DNA from 3 places in the Providencia sp. LY12 genome. Region 1 is predicted to be linked to each of the others. Evidence: predicted binding sites of a transcription regulator. Region 1 holds the regulator's gene; each other region holds the start of a gene.
The links. Region 1 encodes PhoB, which activates phosphate uptake and scavenging genes when phosphate is short. Its sites were predicted from a motif close to CTGTCATAAAACTGNCNNAT; they were not measured.

Region 1 (6,622 bases):
TTGCAATACTAAACATCAAAAAACAGTAAAAATCGCCAATAACTGGCGACAAGTAAAACTTTTATAGGGAAAAAAGGCAAGAGCAAACCCGAAAACAAGAACAATGCACCAAACTAAATTTAAGAACCAGTGATTACTGTCAGTAAAATTGCAATATCCCTTATATATTCAGGCTAAAAAATCATCAATAAAACATTTTTTAACCATACCGAAGAAATATTCACAGAATAAGATGAAGAAAATTGCAGGATAAAATTGAAAATATAGCGTAGGCGTTAGAAATAGCACCAATATAGGATGAAACACAAAACAAAAAACCTTGCTAATACAATGATTTTATTAGCAAGGTTTCAATTTTTCGATTATTTCGCGCTTAATGTATTCACTTTCTTGTCTGACACAATAAACACTGGCGGTAATGTGAATGAAAACTCACTGCCCTTACCAACCTGACTGGTTACGGAGAGCTGGCTACTATGATGCTGAACCGCATGCTTAACAATCGCTAAGCCCAGCCCTGTTCCGCCACCACCTTGTCGAGAGCGCGCTTTATCCACACGATAAAAACGCTCTGTTAAGCGAGGAAGGTGCTCAGTTGGAATTCCTGGACCATTGTCACTCACACTAAACTGCGCGCCATTACTGGTTCGCTGCCATTTTACCTTAATTTTCGTGCCGTCTGGCGTATGGTTTATGGCGTTATACACTAAGTTAGCAACCGCACTTCGTAGCTGCTCTTCATTTCCATGAACTCGAAGTTTTTCATCAATACTGAATTCAAACTCGTGCCGCCCTTGGCTTAAGCTAATCGCTTCTTGTTCAATCATCTTGAGAATGACCGGCATATTAATCTGTTCGTCTAAATTAATTTGAGGGGCAACCTCTATACGGGATAATTGCAGCAATTGCTTCACTAGGTTATCCATTCGATGAGTCTGTTCTTGCATCACCGACAACGCTTTTTTATTCATCGGTGAAGTGCCTTCTTGATCATCCATGACTTCAAGATAACCTTGTATAACCGTTAATGGCGTTCGTAACTCATGGCTCACGTTAGCAAAAAAGTCTCTACGTGCTTTTTCTAGACGGCGTTTTTCAGTCACATCTCGAGCCACCATCAAAAGCTGATCACTTGCATACGGTAAAATTCGAAACTCAACAATTTCGCCACTATTAAGCTCAATCGTCAGTGCTTGGTCATAGTTTTTCACGGTGAAATAACGACTAAAATCAGGATAACGTAGCAAGTTAAAAATATGCTGTCCGTTATCCTCAGGCCAGCGAAAGCCTAGAAGCTGTTGAGCGTGGCGGTTACACCAGAAAATATTGCCTTCGGTGGTCATAATTACCACCGCATCAGGCAAGGATTCAGCTCCGCTGCGAAAGCGCTTAATCAACTGACCTAATTCACGGCGACGCTTACGGTTGCGCTGCTGCATCTGATAGATACCATAAAATATCGGCTCCCATCCCCCTTTGCCATCCGGCGGCAGCATACTTCTATCCAACCAGAGCCAATCTGAAAGTTTTAGCAGGTTATATCCGTGCCAAATGAGTGCTGCGAGCAGTGAAATCACTAATAGCCACGGAAGATGCCCAATAAAAACAGACAGTATCAATGCGGGTAAAATAAATAAAAACAGCCCCCAAATCAGCTGTTTTAAGGATAAGCGTTCAAGCACCCATGTTTCTCCCTAATGGTTTCTCAATAGCGAACAGAGAAGCGGTAGCCAGTACCACGAACCGTTTGCACCATCTTATCATGCCCATCTAACTCTAACGCTTTTCTTAAACGACGAATATGCACATCCACCGTTCTGTCTTCCACATACACGTTTGCGCCCCAAACATAGTTGAGTAACTGTTCGCGGCTATATACTCGCTCTGGATGGGTCATAAAGAAGTGAAGTAACTTGTATTCGGTAGGCCCCATATCAATGGGAATTTCTTTGCTGGTAACGCGATGAGAAGTAGGATCAAGAACTAACCCGTTCATCTCAATAATGTCTTCTGTCGCCATTGGAGAGATACGTCGTAAAATGGCTTTAACTCGAGCTATCAATTCTTTTGGTGAAAATGGTTTGATTAAATAATCATCCGCACCCACTTCTAATCCTTTCACGCGATCTTCTTCTTCGCCCCTTGCAGTTAGCATCATCACGGGGACATCACGCGTGGCACTATCACGCTTCATATGTTTAATGACTTGGATACCGGAACCACCGGGGATCATCCAGTCCAATAACACTAAATCAGGAAGGGGATCAACCAATTGCGCTATTGCAGAATCATAATCATCAGCCTCTGTGGGCTGAAAACCATTCTGTTCCAATACAAAACAAACCATTTCTCGGATGGGCGCTTCATCTTCAACGACTAGAATGCGTCTTGCCATGATTGTTCCTGTAAATAAGAAGAGATTTTTAATGTGACCGCATTATGCGTCAGTTTTGTGACAGAATTATGAATATCTTAACGCGCATTCAAGATCTATCATTAGATTAACAGCTTAATGTCATGTAAGTGAAATATTAACACCACATCTGGCTATCATTGCGAAGCGCTTCGCAACTCTCTTATTTTTACTGTTTAATTTGCCATACCTTTGCTTTCACTGAACCTATATACAGTATACTGTGACACAGCAAACCAAATGGTTTGAGTATTAGTATAAAGCATCAGAATATTAATATAGTAAAAGCGTCATAATTACAGGAACCGCTAGCTCATGCGCATCATCCACACTTCAGACTGGCATTTAGGTCAGTATTTTTTCACTAAAAACCGATCTGCTGAACACCAACACTTTTTGCGTTGGTTAATAGAACAAGTCAAACAGTACCAAGTGGATGCCCTGATTGTGGCTGGTGATGTCTTTGATACTGGCGCTCCGCCAAGTTATGCGCGTGAACTCTACAACCAGTTTATTGTTGATTTACAAAAAACAGGCTGCCAATTAGTTATCTTGAGTGGTAACCATGATTCTGTCTCTGTTTTGAATGAATCCAGCGCGTTATTACGCTATTTAAATACTCACGTTATCACATCAAACAGCGAATCCCCTGTTATCACATTGAAAGATAAGCAAGGGAACCCAAATGGACTGGTGTGTGCGATCCCCTTTTTGCGACCACGAGATATCCAAGTCAGCATTGCAGGGCAAAGCAGTGAAGAGAAACAACTTTCATTACAAAATGCCATTCATGAACACTACCAAAGCTGTTATCAAAAAGCCGTTGAGCTACGCGCTGAGCTGGGCTTAGATATCCCGATTATTGCCACGGGACATTTGACCGTCGTCGGTGCAGAACTGACAGACTCCGTGCGTGAGATTTATATCGGCACATTGGATGCCTTTCCTTCCGGCGCATTCCCACCTGCGGATTATATTGCACTCGGACACATCCATCGCCCTCAACTAATTGGTGGGCAAGCGCATATTCGCTACAGCGGCTCTCCGATTTCACTCAGTTTTGATGAGTCACAACAACAAAAGAGTGTCTGCTTAGTGGAATTTAATCAGCACCAATTTGCTAATGTCACTTTGCTGCCAATTCCCGTTTTCCAGCCGCTATTGAGTTTAAAAGGCTCTTTGAAAGAACTACAAAAACAATTAATGGACTTACCTGTCCAAGAAAATGAGCTCCCTATTTGGTTAGATATTGAAGTCGCCACCCAAGACTATCTTGGTGATATCCAACAACGTATTGAAGCTCTTACTCAAGAACGTCCTGTCGAAGTTGTTCGTTTACGCCGAGCTCGGCGGGTACAAACAGGTCAAAACCTCACGCCGCAGAATGAAACATTAAGTGAACTGACTGCCGAAGAAGTTTTTACTCGACGACTTACCGAAGAGTCATTGGAAGACAAAGCGTTAGAGCAGCGTTTATTGCAGCTTTTCAAGCAATCCTACGCCAACTTACGCAATGAGCAGGGAGAATAACTTTGAAAATCTTAAGCTTACGCCTGAAAAACATTAACTCCCTAAAAGGTGAATGGAAGATTGATTTCACGGAAGAGCCTTTTGCCAGTAATGGGTTATTTGCCATCACAGGCGCGACTGGCGCGGGAAAAACCACGTTATTGGATGCCATCTGCCTAGCACTTTACCACCAGACTCCACGGTTAGGCGCAATATCAAAAAGCAAAAATGAGTTAATGACCCGCCATACGGGTGAATGTTTAGCAGAAGTCGAGTTTGAAGTTAAAGGCATCGCTTATCGCGCATTTTGGAGCCAACGCAGAGCAAACAATAAACCTGATGGTAACCTGCAAGATGCAAAAGCAGAGCTAGCAACCGTCGCTGATGGGCAGATCATCGCAGAAAAAATCAGTGAAGTGCGTGAAAAAATTGTGCAAATCACCGGACTAGATTTTGGGCGTTTCACAAAATCCATTTTGCTCTCCCAAGGGGATTTTGCTGCCTTTTTAAATGCAACCGAAAAAGAGCGCGCCGATTTGCTGGAAGAGATCACCGGCACCGAAATTTACAGCCAGATTTCGGTGTATATTTTTAACCAACATAAACAAGCTAAAACCGATCTCGATATTCTTCGGGCACAAGCCAGTAGCATTAACTTACTCACTGAAGCTGAACATCAAGAACTGGTTGAAAAACAGCAACAATATTCAGCGCAAGAACAGCAACTGAATCAGAATAAAAACCACCATCAGCAAGCCCTAACATGGCACCAGCAACATCAACAACTGGTGCAAAATACCCAGCGATTACAGATTGCACAGCAGCAAGCTCTACAGCAATATCAAGCCGCCGAACCCCGCTTACATAAGCTGGCACAAAGCGCCCCAGCAGAAGCGCTACGCCCTGATTGGTTGGCAGTACAAAGCTTGCAAACCCAACTCGATGAACAGACCCAAAAACAGCAGCGCACCACATTACTTTTAGAAGACGCTCAAAAGCAGCGCTTGCCATTAGTTGCCCAACATACTCAAGCTCAGTTGGAGCAAAACCAATATAAAGAGTGGGTACAAAAAGCCACGGCGATGATTGATAACGAAGTGCGCCCACTCGACAATTTGCTCGCACAACTTAACCAGCAAAAAATCCAGCTAACTGAGCAGTTAAACCAACTAAATGGCGAATATTTACAGAAAAAATCGATTATAGAAAATATTCAGCAGAAAATTCTTCATGCTAATAATGAATTGAATAAAACCCAGTTATTTCTACAAGAACATCAAAATGATGCCCAGATTGTCGCGCAACTTGGAAGCTGGCAGCAGCAAGGGAAGTTTATTTATGAATTCACAGAACGCCTAACCCAAAATCAGCAAAAGCAGAAAGCTATCCACCAAGAATGGCAAACCCTACAACAGGTTCAACAGCAAAAAGCCAAAGAATCTCAACAGGCTCAAAGCCATTTAGAAGAGCAGCATTCTCGCTTTAATCAGCTTGAAAAGCAGTTTCAGGAATATAAAGAAAAGCATAATATCGAGGAAATTAAAGCAGCAATTTCACAGCAGCAAGAGCGTTTGCAGCATGCGAAAATACTGCCTGTTTTACTGACTCAACATGAGGAAAAACAGCTGCAATTACAGTCACAAACACAGTTGCAAAACCAACTCAGCGAATCTATCAACCTATTAGAGCAACAGGTTGCCATTACGCAAGATAGAGTGACTCAGCTCCTACCTCAACGACAAATTTTGGAGCAAAAACTTCAGCTAGAACAAAAAATTGTCAGCTTAGAACATGAGCGCCAACAGCTCATTGAAGGAGATGCATGCCCTCTTTGTGGCTCATTGGAGCATCCTGCTTTAGCATCATATCAAGCCGTTATGCCCAATAAGACCCAGCAACAACTGACGACGCTGATCACTCAAATTGAGGCCGAAAAACAAAATCTCACTGAGCAGCAAGCCTTATTACAAGCAGACAAACGCCACCAGCAAGATAACGAATTGGCTCAAAAACAGCTACAAGAGCAGTTCAACAACCTGAATCGTCAATGGCTGAAAGCATGTGAGCAAGCACTTACACCTGAACTAGCCAAAAACGCATCTGCAATAGAACAATTTCTCATTGAATTACAAGAAAAGCTTACCGCTCAGCAAACCATCATCAATGAATTTGCACAATTAGAGCGTCAGTACCAAGATGCTAAAAGCCAATATTATGAACAGCAAACCCAAGCTAAACAGCTGTTTTCTGAGTTATCTCTCCTTGATGAGAAACTTAAGCATCTGTCCCTACAATTAGAAGAAAACCGTGCTGAGCAGCAATCTCTGCAACAACGCTTAGAACACCAAACACAGCAACTTACAGACTCGCTGGCGCCATTCAATCTCATTCTTCCAAGCCAAGCGCAATTTACCACTTGGCTACAAGAGATTGAGCAACGCGGGCAATATTATGAAGCACAAAAAAACACCTTTCTGCAAATCACCAAAAATATTGAAGTTGATACTGCTACGCTTGCAGCCGAAACAGCTAATGCTCAGCAATTAACTCAGCAACTTTCTGCTCAACAGCAGCAATTAGAGCAATTAAATCAGCAAATTGAACAAAAAAATATGCAGCGCCAGAATCTGTTAGATGGCCAAACAGTTGCTGTTTTTGTTCAAAAAATGCAAGAAAAACAAGCTCAATACACACATCAAG
Region 2 (6,622 bases), 560 kb from region 1:
GTGATTAGGAGAACCCCTGCCCATGCTAATTGCTGCCATTCAGAGAACGGACTCATTGCAAATTTGAAGATAGTCACTGGTAAGTTAGCAATTGGCTCATTCATGTCGGTGCTCCAGAATTGGTTCGAGAGTGACGTAAACAGCAGCGGTGCGGTTTCCCCCGCAATACGCGCGATAGCCAGCAAAATACCGGTAATAATCCCAGATACAGATGCTTTTAATGTAATGGATAAAATCATTTTCCATTTTGGTGTACCCAGTGCATATGCCGCTTCACGCAGGCTATCAGGCACGAGCTTCAACATGTTCTCAGTGGTACGAATAACAATTGGGATTTGCAGTAATGCAAGTGCAATTACCCCCGCCCAACCCGAGAAATGCTGCATTTGAGCCACCACAATGGTGTAAACAAACAGACCAACCACAATTGAAGGCGCAGATAACAGAATGTCGTTAATAAAACGCGTCACCGAAGCTAACCACGATTTGCGACCATATTCCGCTAAGTAGATACCCGCTAAAATCCCTAATGGAGTCCCGATAACAGTCGCCCACAAGATAAGCAATCCACTTCCCACAATGGCGTTCGCCAAACCACCGCCTTCTGTATTTGGCGGCGGAGTCATTTCAGTAAACAGATTGAGGGACATGCCATCAATCCCTTTGGTTACCGTGGAGAATAAAATCCACACTAGCCAGAACAGACCAAACGCCATCGTCAGCATGGAGACTAATAATGCCATTCTGTTGACTTGACGACGCCATGCTTGGCGGCGTGCGCGTTCTTTTTGATTCACTACAACAGGTTCATAATTCGACATAATTAGCGTCCCTCATTCTTAGCAAGGCGCATTACCATCAGCTTGGAAATCGCCAGAACAATGAAGGTAATCACAAACAGAATTAAACCAAGTTCCATCAGCGCTGCGGTGTGTAAACCACTTTCCGCTTCAGCAAATTCGTTCGCCAGCGCAGAGGTAATACTGTTACCCGGCATAAACAGTGAAGGGCTATCGAGCTGGTAAGTGTTACCAATGACGAATGTCACCGCCATGGTTTCTCCCAATGCACGACCTAGCCCCAGCATCACCCCGCCAATCACCCCATTACGGGTATAAGGCAGAACGATGTTCCAAATCACTTCCCATGTGGTACAGCCAATTCCGTAGGCTGACTCTTTCATCATCACAGGAGTTTGTTCAAACACATCGCGCATTACCGAGGCGATGTAAGGAATGATCATAATGGCAAGGATAATACCTGCCGCAAGAATACCGATACCAAACGCAGGGCCTGAGAAAAGTTCGCCAACAATTGGAATGCTCGACATGACATTACCAACCGGTTCTTGGAAGTATTCTGCAAATAATGGAGCGAAGACAAACAGCCCCCACATACCGTAAACAATACTTGGGATAGCCGCGAGAAGCTCAATCGCAATACCTAATGGACGTTTTAACCAGTTAGGCGCTAGCTCTGTTAAGAATAGTGCGATACCAAAACTCACTGGCACGGCGATAATCAGAGCGATTAATGATGTAACGATGGTGCCGTAGATAGGCACTAATGCACCAAACTGTTCTGCTGGCGCATCCCACTCTTTGTTCCACAAAAACGAAAATCCGAATTTCTGCATACTTGGCCAAGATGCGAAAATCAGGGAAATAATAATGCCACCAAGCATGAGGAGAGTGATTAGCGCTGCTATTTTGACTAATGCACTAAAAATCACGTCGCCCGATTTACTAGGGGCTTTGAATGCCGTTATTTTTTCGGCCATGCGCTTTGTTCTCATTCCATGCCTACTTTTCAGTAGGACTTACGTTACTACGGTGAATAAGCGGGAGCTATTCCTCAGCCCCCGCTTACCCTTTTCCAACCCGAGGGGCACTTAGAACAGTGCTTTACCTTGGCTATCTTTTACTTCTGTTTTCCATGCTGCACGTACTGCGGTCACAACTTCTTGAGGTAACACAGCATAATCTAATGCTTCTGCTTGTTTACCACCTTTGTCGTAAGCCCAGTTGAAGAAATCAAGAACCGCTTTACCTTTCTCAGCATCCGCTTGTTGATTGTGAACTAAGATGAATGTGGTAGAGGTAATTGGCCATGCGTTAGCGCCTTCACGGTTAGTCAGGTCTTGTGCAAATGATTTAGACCAATCTACTTTTTTCGCTGCTGCGCTGAAGCTTTCACCTGTTGGTGAAACTGGCTGGCCATCTGCAGAAACCAGCTTAGTATACGCAAGATTATTCTGTTTTGCGTAAGCATATTCTACATAACCGATAGAGCCTGGCAGACGTTGAACAAAGGCTGCAACGCCGTCGTTACCTTTACCGCCTACGCTATTTTTCGGCCAGTTAACCGTTGAACCTGCACCCACTTCATCTTTCCAGTTTGAGCTAACTTTTGCTAAGTAGCTTGTGAAGACGAATGTGGTACCAGAACCATCAGAGCGGCGAACTACAGCGATGTTTTGGTCAGGTAATTTTACGTTTGGATTCAGTTTTGCGATGGCTGGGTCATTCCATTTTGCAATTTTGCCTAAGTAGATGTCGCCCAGAGTTTTACCATCAAGAACCAGTTGATTAGATTCGATGCCTTTAACGTTTACCGCTAAAACCACACCACCAATCACGGTTGGGAATTGGAATAAGCCGTCTTCTTTGAGTTTTTCATCAGTCAATGGCGCATCAGACGCACCGAAATCAACTGTTTTTGCATTAATCTGTTTTACACCACCAGAAGAACCGATCCCCTGATAGTTAATTTTATTACCTGTTTCTTTCTGATAAGTATCTGCCCACTTCGCATAAACAGGAGCAGGGAATGTCGCGCCAGCTCCGGTCAGGCTGGTAGCAGCAAAAGAAGACATTGCAGTCAGAGATAAGGTTGCTGCCATTACGCTTGCTAGTGTGGTACGCATCATTTTCATAATCCCTCCGGGGATGTAAGAAATAATCAAGTATTAAATTATTGGGTGTATGTCACGGTAGGGAAAATAGGACAATTGAGTTACGGCAATATGTCAGCTTTATGACAGTTTTATGACATTTGCAGATTTTATCGACATGATTAAGTGTAGCAGAATGGTACAAAAATGATTATTTACTTATTTTTCAACAAACTAAATAAGAACAGCGAATGTGACAGCTTAGCGTTTGGAATATGACATATTGTCATAAATGAAAAAATTTATTTCTCTTTCTATCTTTCTTTCTATCTTTCTATCTTTCTATCTTTCTATCTACACAGTATATCTCTAAGTATTTCAGCTTGTAGGTAGGCGACAAGCAAAGATATCTCAGGGAGCATACATTAGTATGTGACCTGAGTAGCTGAGCGTAGTCAACACCCCTACAAGTTGAAATACGACGAGATATTTAGTCTTCGCGTTCTTTGAGAGGGAGCAAGGCTCGAATAGCAAACCCGCCACGCTCACTTTTATGGATCTCAATATTCCCTTCGTGAGCATCTATAATCCTGCGAATTATCGCGAGCCCCAGCCCTGTACCTTTGTTGCTACGGGCTTTTTCACCCTGTACGAACGGCTGGAATAGGCGTTGAATGTCTTCTTCTTTGATCCCCGCGCCATCATCTTCAACTTGGAACCAAACATAATCTTCATTTTTACCACTGCTGACTTTGATCCAGCCATTTCCGTAGCGATAAGCGTTGACTATCATGTTGGTAATCGCGCGTTTGATAGCAAGATGGTTACCGTTGAACATCACTGGTCCTGAGACTAAATTGGTTTCAATTTCTCCCACGACGTTGGTTTCAGCAACAACAGCTTCGTTGAGGATAGCGTTGAGGTCGCAGAACTCCATATCCATCTCTTGCCCTGTTTTCAGGTAAGACATGAATTGGCCGATTATTGCGTCGCACTCTTCAATATCTTTGTTGATAGATTCAGCGAGATAGCCATCTTCTGGTCCCATCATTTCCGTTGCGAGACGAATTCGCGTCAGTGGCGTTCGAAGGTCATGGCTGACCCCTGCCATTAATACAGTGCGGTCATTTTCGAGGGATTTTATCCCTGCCGCCATATGGTTGAACGAGCGAATAGCCGCGCGAACCTCTGTGGCACCTTTCTCTTGCATCGGCGGCATAACATGCCCCTTACCGACCTCACCCGCGTGATATTCCAGCTCTAATAATGGCTTGTTTTGATAGCGAATATAGAGCCAAACCCCCGCAAAAATCGTGAGAAAGACCGTGAGTGTATAGCGGAAAACTTGAGAAAACTGATTTTGGCCGATTTCGGTGAGTGGAACGCGCACCCAAATATCTGGTGCTAGGTAGGATGTTAACCACAATATCGGATACTCACGCCCAAGCTCCAGATGCACGCTGGCCTTGCCACCCAAGTATTCCGACATGTTTTCACTTAGAAAATCATACTCTTTTGCCCAGTTTAATCCCTCTTCCATCGCCGCTGAATGGGCGTAAAAGGTAATACCGAGCTCATTGTAGATTTTTTTACGTAATGCGGGTGAAACTCGCACTGAGGTTCCATCTTGTAGAACCATTTTCTCTGTCATCAATGTACGTACTTCATAGGCAAGCACTTTATTGAACTGCTGTAAGCTTGGCATCACAACAAAATTCAATACAACCATGTAGCTGGTCACAAGGCTTGCGAACAGGAGTGCGACAAACAAAAATAACGAGCGAGAAAATGTACTACGTCGTGAGAACCTCAGTCGCTTCATGCTTTACTTCCATCTGGAACAAATACGTATCCTAAGCCCCAAACGGTTTGAATGTAACGTGGGTGCGCAGGATCTTCTTCAATCATACGGCGTAAACGTGAAATTTGAACGTCGATAGAACGTTCCATCGCACTGTATTCACGACCTCGAGCCAAACTCATCAGCTTGTCACGAGATAATGGTTCGCGTGGATAAGAAACTAATACTTTCAACACCGCAAACTCACCACTGGTTAATGGCATATTTTCTTCGCCTTGGAACATTTCACGGGTTCCGAGGTTCAATTTAAATTTACCAAAAGTGATGACGGCATCATCTTGCGATGGTGCACCCGGTAACTCGTTCGCTTGGCGACGCAGCACCGCACGAATACGCGCTAACAGTTCACGAGGGTTAAACGGTTTAGGGATATAGTCATCCGCACCAATTTCTAAGCCCACAATACGGTCAACTTCTTCGCCTTTCGCGGTAACCATAATGATTGGAATTGGGTTATTTTGACTACGTAAACGACGGCAAATAGATAAGCCATCTTCCCCAGGAAGCATTAAGTCCAATACGATTAAATGAATAGATTCCCGTGTTAGGATCCTGTCCATCTGTTCAGCATTCGCTGCACTTCTTACCTGAAAACCCTGCTCGGTGAGGTAACGTTCAAGCAGAGCACGTAAACGCATATCATCATCGACGACGAGAACTTTATAACTTTCCTGCATTTATAGCCCCCAAAGTGTGGAATTTTAGAATTATTCTGCTGATGAAAGTAACAAAAATAATATTCATGCCATTAATTTACCATTAACACTAACTTTAATGAATCATTTTACTCGTTAACTGATTAATGGTTTATAGCTAATCTCTAGCACAAAATACGTGACTTTTCCGCCCGGCGTTGTAACGACCACTTCATCATCAACCTGCTTGCCAATTAATGCGCGAGCTACTGGTGAATCGATAGAAATCCACTGCTTAGCAGGATCAAATTCATCAGCCCCCACTAACCGGAAAATTCTGATATTTTCATTATCATCTTCAAGCTTAACCCATGCGCCAAAAAACACACGCCCCTCTTGTCGAGGATCGGGTTCAACAATTCTAAGCTGATCCAATCTTTTGGATAGAAAACGAATACGGCGGTCTATTTCCCGCAGCCGTTTTTTACCGTAAATATATTCTGCGTTTTCGGAACGATCGCCCTGGGCTGCGGCTTCAGAGACGGACTGCGTCACTCGAGGGCGCTCTTCTTTCCAAAGATATTTAAGTTCTTTGTCTAAAGCATCCCATCCTTCACGGGTAATTAAAAGGCTCTTATTCATCTCATTAAAGGTATATAAATCGGATAATTATAATATTTTATAAAATATAATCTGCGACTTGCCTACCACTAGACAAAAATTCTGTCTGGCAATTCTGTCTACCAGCAAGTATAACTGTGCAGTCTATTTTCACTGTTCTTTGAGTAGGTATTTAAACACGACATGAATGAAACTCTAAGCCAAATTATTGCGGCCGAACTACAAGCCCAACCAAAACAGGTGTTTTCAGCCATTACATTATTGGATGAAGGCAATACCGTCCCATTTATCGCCCGCTACCGTAAAGAGGTTACGGGGGGATTGGATGACACTCAGCTACGTCAGCTAGAGAGCCGTTTAGGGTATTTGAGAGAGTTAAACGACCGTAAGCAAACCATTCTAAAATCCATTGATGAACAAGGTAAGCTTACTCCAGAACTCGCTTCTGCTATCAATACAACGCTGAATAAAACCGAACTCGAAGATCTTTACCTCCCTTACAAACCAAAGCGCCGTACTCGTGGGCAAATTGCTATCGAAGCGGGCTTAGAACCCTTAGCGGATACGCTGTGGAACGATCCAAGCCAGTCACCGGATACACTTGCACAAAGC
Region 3 (6,622 bases), 180 kb from region 1:
ACTGCTCTCCACATTGACTGAGCCAATGAGCGGTAATGTGCTTGATCTGGCTTGCGGTAACGGCGTACTCGCCGCGGTCATCGGCTCACAAAATCCGGGTGTCACCTTAACCCTAAGTGATGTCAGCGCATCCGCGATTGATTCCGCTACGGCAACATTAGCGGCCAACAACCTGACCGGAAAAGTGATCCCAAGCGACGTCTATTCCGATGTTGATGATAAATTTGATTGGATCATTTCTAACCCGCCGTTCCATGATGGGATCAATACCAGCTATAACGCGGTAGAAACACTTATTTTCCAAGCACCTAAGCACCTGAAAAAAGGCGGACGCTTACGGATCGTGGCGAATGCATTTTTACCTTATCCTGACTTACTGGATAAAGCGTTTGGCGGTCATGTGGTTCTGGCTAAGACAGGTAAATTCAAAGTTTACGAAGCCATTAAGCGCTAAAACGGCGAAATTATCTCATTGTCTATTTTGTTTCTAACGGTCAACTTTATAAGTTGGCCGTTTTTTCATCAAACAAGATAGCGCCGATAAAAATTTATTGACGTCTGCGCAAATTAGCCTAAAATCCGCACCGTACTATTGATGCATGAGCAATTATGCAAAAGAGTTAGTATTGCGAGGGTGGCGGAATTGGTAGACGCGCTAGCTTCAGGTGTTAGTGTCCTTTGGACGTGGGGGTTCAAGTCCCCCCTTTCGCACCACTTACTCTTCATAATTTCAATTATCTATGCGTTGACTGCTCTTCGCAGCTCATTATAGAAATCAGTATCAATAGAAAGAATTTTGACAGTATTTGCGAGGGTGGCGGAATTGGTAGACGCGCTAGCTTCAGGTGTTAGTGTCCTATGGACGTGGGGGTTCAAGTCCCCCCTTTCGCACCACTGTTAATGATTCGTAGCCTTATGATTTAATCCTCAGATGTTCAATCCTTGATAGCCACTCGCGCAATACTCCTAGCCTAAATATCGCTTAGACAATCTTAGCTTCGCATAATAAAAATCAGCAAGAAACAACCTAAAGACATCACTGCTGGAATAATTAATAAACGGCGAGAACCTCGATTAAACAGCATGCCAGCCGTCGCAATCATCAAGGTGATCATCGCCACTTTCAGTGGATCAAACCCCATATTGCTCAGCAGATACATAATACTCAGTAATACCACCGCGAAGACGCCCCACAAACCAGCGCCAATACGCCGCAACCCAGTTGCTTTTGATACGCTAGTTCCCATAACGTCTCCCATTTATAGCTAACGAGTCTTTAGCTAACTCTTAATTAGCCTATAATTTCGCTAAAGATGATAATGATTATCAATAATATCTGCGTTTCTATAAAAATCAATCAAATTTTTGTGAGGAAAATATTTCCCCTACGGTAAAAATATCACTCAAAAGTACAAACAAAGTGAATATCTTCAGGCTCTAGCGCAAACAGCACAGGATCGGGCTTTTCGAGCAGTTCACAGCCCATATATTGATAAAAATGCACCGTATTTTCGGAAGGGGTTGCAGAAACATACAACCCACCAGCGCCTTTCTTCAACGCCCTCTGCTGGCAAAGTTTGAAAAGCTGGCCGCCCAGCCCTTCACCACGATATTGGTGGCTAACATGAAGAAAAGAGAGCTGCAACAGATCCTGATTTTCCCCTCGCCATACATTATCTAAACTCGCTGCGGCGATCAGTTTTTCATTATCAAAAATACCAAAGAAAACAGCACCATTATCATAACTTTCCAGCAAATGCGGGGTGTATGCATCGGTTTCACCTTCCGGCCAACCTTTCATATCAAAACGTTGAGCGGAAAGAACTAACTCTCCTTGTTGGTGAAGATAAAGGTGTTCAATCAATTCAGTTCTATCAATCGACCACACATTTGGGATCTCATCCCGCGTGAGCTCGCGTGTTATTCTCATTTTTATTGGTCTCTTAATGCTTGTATAAAGGCTATATAAATCGGATACATAGAGAGCATACAGGCTACACAATCAAAAAGAAATCAGGGCATGAGGAAGGAAACTTAATGAGGATTTATTGGACTTTATAAACAAAAAAGTTCTCTGTAGCATCCTGCCGCAGAGAACTTTTAACTACAGGGGTTGGTTTATTGCTTCAATCCCATCGCATCGCGCATGGTAAAGAACAAATCGGTTTGGTCAGTCAGACCCATTACGTTCGCGGCATGTGGACCATAGGCTGCTACACGTAGCTGAGCACCTGTATGCTCCTGTGAATCTTCTTCTTCAGAGTTACCGTAGTTCACGGTCATCACGGTACCATCTTTAGTAATCAGCGCTTGAGTTAAGCCTGATGATTTAGTTCCGTCTGGAATAATTTGACTAGAATGCGAGTGGTCAGCGGTCACGATAACCAGCGTATCACCGTGCTTCTTAGCAAAATCTAAGCCCACTTGTACCGCTTGGTCCAGCGAGACAGTCTCACCAATTTGACCACATGGGTTCGCTTTATGATCCTGCTTATCGATAGAAGCGCTTTCAACTTGTAAGAAGAAGCCATTCGGATTTACTTTCAATAAATCAATCGCTTTTTCAGTCATTTGCGCTAATGTCGGTGCATTCGGGTCTAGTTTAGAATTCGGTTTACACTCTAATGCTGCATTATTTAAGTTACCGTGATAAGTGGCTTTTGGACCTTCCCACGCCACAGTCATGTTGCCATCATGGAACAGACCTAACACAGGTTTATCTTGGTTAGCTTCTTTGATTGCATCGAGTGACTTAGCATCACGAACGATAGTGAAGCCTCGCTCTTCCGCTTGTTTTTCCAAGGTTTTCCCTTTGTAATCACCCGCTTTAGCTTCCTGCTTAAAACTTTTCGCACCGCCACCTAATGTGACATCGGCACGAGTGATCATTAACTGTTCAGAGATAGAACCACGACCGCCATTTTCCAGCGCATTGGTTGCACACTTTTCGCTGGTCTCTTCAGGACCGTAACATTTGCGCCCCGTCACATGAGCAAACTGAGCCGCTGGCGTTGCATCTTGGATCTCAGATGTCGTTACGTTACCCGTTGCTTTACCATTCCGTTTCGCAATTTCAATCAATGTGTCATGGTCTTTACCAAATACATCAATCCCTAAAGCGCCGTTATAGGTTTTCACACCGGATGACCATGCTGTTGCAGATGCCGCAGAATCAGTTACATAGTCTGGTTTTTGTGTTTTCTTATCTAATGCGTAATGGGTGTATTGTCCAGTGATTGGCAATGCATCGATTCCTTTAAAGAAACCGCCAGCCCCTTCAGCATAGTTACGTGCGACAGTAATTTCAGAATCCCCCATACCATCGCCGATAAATAAAATGACGTTCTTTGCTTGACCATTATGCAGTGCCGCTTTCATGATATCCGTCTGTTCAGTCGATAAACGGCGAGCACCACCAAATTTAGTGATATCCCCTTTTGCAGCGCGACTTTCTGAAACTGCATCATTTTTATCCGCGGCATAAGCGGGGATTGCAGTTCCTAAAATTAACGTACTTACAGCGACGGCTAACATAGATTTCATAAAATTACCTGTCATAACTTTTATCCTTGCCAATCAATAAAAAGAAGAGTGAATATACTTCGAATAATTGACCAGCATGCTAGAGCAGCCAGATGACAGTTGAATGACGGTTTTATGTCGATATAAAGATGATTGTCATAAACATAGCAGCCATAAACATAACAATCATAAAAGCGAAACGCCCAATCAGGGCGTTATCGATGAGAAAAAATTATTGATGAGGTGTTTGTTGGCTCATGAGTTGAGAAATCAGCTGTAGTGCGCTTAATAAGCGATGTCGCTGCTGATCAGTCAAACGTAAATAACGCCGAGCAGCAGGGATCCGACTAACCATTTCAGAAGCTGTGTAAGGCTCAATTTCGCAACGCCAAACGCCATTTTTGACAGCAATATGACAGTGAGTGAAATCTAGCTCTTCGAAAGTTTGGCGGATCACGGGGTACTGCTCTAAGCTTTCGACCAAAAATTTCCCTTCCGTTTGTTGAGTCGTGAACTGAACGTGTTTTTTCCGCGCTGACCCTGCTGTTTTCACATCAATCTGTGCCACCAGCGCACTGTCACATTTTCCCGAAACTGCAAAGCGACTATGCACAATAAACGCCATAAACAAGGTTTTCACACGCTCAGTCACTTCCACTTTAATACCTTGAGGCAATTGGATGAGCAACACTCCAGGCGCCTCCCACTCACAAACATAAGGAGCGATATCTTTCTCAATCCGATTTAAAGTTAACCCAGCTTGATACCCTGTCGGGAGGCGTTTTTGAGTTAACCTTTTCCACCATGGTGACTTAGGCAAGGTTACGTAAAGGCTCAAGTTCCACCTCCTCTGCATTGTCATCGTCAAATGAGTTGGACAATACTTGTTCAACCGGAACGGGCTTAAATGGATTCACTTTCTGCACTAACACGGTCCAACCTAATGCATAACTCGCGGTTAATCCCAACATAATGGCAAATGGAATATACACGTCCGCTTTATTCATGCCCGGCGGCGTGATGTAAACAATCGCTAGAATAATCCCCACACTCGAAATAATTTGAGGGATAGGGAAGAATGGTGAGCGATAAGCACGATGCAAATCAGGGCGACGAATACGTAATAACACCACAGAAATCGTCACTAATAAGTATGCCGTTCCCCACGAGCACACAGCCGCCAGCACCAACGGGATAATACGGTCTAAATCCCCTTGGATAGCAAATGCGTGTAAACATGGGATCATCACCGCCACTAAAATACCAAACACTGGCGTTTTAAAGCGAGGGTGTAAATAAGCGAACACTTTTGGTAATGCACCATCTAATGCCATGCCGTAAAGAATGCGTGGAACTGCCGCCATCAATGTATTGATAGTTGCCCCACCCGCCAGCAATAAGGCGATTCCAATCCAGTATTTACCGAAGTCACCCATAATTTGCCCAGCAAACGCAGGAATAGCCATCGGTGTTTCTAATAGGCTCACACCATTTTGAGGGTCAACAATCACGTTTTCGACTTGGTTTGTCAGTGCCGCACCAAACAGGAACATACAGAATGCCACGCCACATAAACCAATCGCCATCGCACGCGGGATCACTTTGGCTGAATTTTTAATTTCCGGCGCCATCGGTGTCACTAATTCACAGCCGACAAACATAAACATCGCCATTCCCACAAAGCTAAGAACAAGGGTCGGGTCAGAAATATTCAGCCCTTGACCAAACCAGCCTTCTGCAGAAACATGGAATGGCATCAGCAGCCCACAAATACTGAAAATCACCAACGTGCTCCACATTGCAAAAGTGAGCACCACTTCCACTTTGCCGAAAGCTTCGATACCAAATGCATTCAATAAGCCGAATGCCACAACTAAACCAACCCCCACCATCCAAGAGGAGTTATTGGTTTCCAGCACTGTATTCAGGCTTTCAAAGTTCACTAACGCCATAATCCCGGACAAAATGGTCTCTGCTGTACCTGCAAAAACGTGAACTATCAGATAGGCAGACAGTGCCCCTGTAATCGCCCAAAAGCGCCCCATACCGCAGGAGATATAGTCGTAAACAGAACCGGAGGTCGGTAAAATTGCCGCCGCTTCGGAGAATGTGGTTAATTGAGCCTGCATCATGATAAAGCTCAGTAAAACAGCTAAGGCAAAAGTATCACCGCCGATCCCAAAACCACTGGTTACAGTGAGGATCACAGGGCTTGCCATAATCACGCCAACCGAACTGGCGAGCGTTGTTGGAAAGCCAACCTTACCTTTTTCAATGTGTGATGTTAATTTTGAGGATAAATTCATTTTGCTTCCCTCTCTCTGCTCACAGCCCAAATTGTGAATTTTTTGTAAAAATGAAGTGACTGCATTCTCACTATAGAAATAAGCCTAAACATCTCGCCATCGTCCTTTAGAACGATACCCAGAGAGAGGGGAGCACACAGAGCCCAAAACGAAAAGTACCCTTTTAAAACTCAAATAATATAATAATCATTGAAATATCAATGGTTAGTAAAAAATAACCTCATTAACATATTAACAAACACACTACGAAAGATACCCAAAGGCAGTAAACTCCCTTTAAACGATAAAAAACAAGTTTTAAATAGTGTAACCACGCTCACGTTATTAACATGTTTACTTTATGTTAATCGAATTAAATTGCATGATAGTAAGCTGTATATTTTGATGGGGTATGATGATGGTTCAACCGCTATTTAGTGAGAGTCAACAGGGCTTAATCGACTGCTGCCTAAATACAATTGCCCATATCATTCCTATTTCTGCGGCGGTTTATTATCTAGTAAATGAGCACTGGCAGCCAGAAAACCATGTACTGTATGGAATTTCTGCGCGTATGCATGAAGAGTATCTCTCTGCCTTTTCCCAGCACGATCCTCTACATCCCGACCATTTTCGTGGTGAGGATCTCCGTTTAGTGAAGATGCCAGTGGAAATGCGTCAGCACGATCAAACCTTCTTCCATGATTTTATGCAGCCAAACCATATCGCAGATATGGCAGAGATTTTTATTCGCCGTAAAAATAAGATTGTGGCGGGAATTTCCGTGCTACGCGATACGCCATTTACGCCGGAAG

Region 2: pstS (phosphate ABC transporter substrate-binding protein PstS) is a predicted target of PhoB. The motif match lies at 3,024-3,043, and genes of this name have one in related genera.
Region 3: phoA (alkaline phosphatase) is a predicted target of PhoB. The motif match lies at 3,634-3,653, and genes of this name have one in related genera.

Annotation. Positions count from the first base shown of each region.
Region 1 is NZ_CM172594.1:844,292-850,913, reverse strand. It holds gene phoR (phosphate regulon sensor histidine kinase PhoR) at 363-1,682, opposite strand; gene phoB (phosphate regulon transcriptional regulator PhoB) at 1,706-2,395, opposite strand; gene sbcD (exonuclease subunit SbcD) at 2,729-3,943, shown strand; gene ACY3ZI_RS03740 (AAA family ATPase) at 3,946-6,622, shown strand, end outside.
Region 2 is NZ_CM172594.1:281,727-288,348, reverse strand. It holds gene pstA (phosphate ABC transporter permease PstA) at 1-821, opposite strand, end outside; gene pstC (phosphate ABC transporter permease PstC) at 824-1,780, opposite strand; gene pstS (phosphate ABC transporter substrate-binding protein PstS) at 1,892-2,935, opposite strand; gene envZ (two-component system sensor histidine kinase EnvZ) at 3,384-4,715, opposite strand; gene ompR (osmolarity response regulator transcription factor OmpR) at 4,712-5,431, opposite strand; gene greB (transcription elongation factor GreB) at 5,546-6,031, opposite strand; gene ACY3ZI_RS01225 (Tex family protein) at 6,194-6,622, shown strand, end outside.
Region 3 is NZ_CM172594.1:663,924-670,545, reverse strand. It holds gene rsmC (16S rRNA (guanine(1207)-N(2))-methyltransferase RsmC) at 1-454, shown strand, start outside; tRNA gene ACY3ZI_RS02950 (tRNA-Leu) at 629-714, shown strand; tRNA gene ACY3ZI_RS02945 (tRNA-Leu) at 809-894, shown strand; gene ACY3ZI_RS02940 (DUF1435 family protein) at 993-1,247, opposite strand; gene ACY3ZI_RS02935 (GNAT family N-acetyltransferase) at 1,400-1,930, opposite strand; gene phoA (alkaline phosphatase) at 2,119-3,558, opposite strand; gene ACY3ZI_RS02925 (DUF3156 family protein) at 3,755-4,360, opposite strand; gene ACY3ZI_RS02920 (APC family permease) at 4,335-5,828, opposite strand; gene ACY3ZI_RS02915 (helix-turn-helix transcriptional regulator) at 6,226-6,622, shown strand, end outside.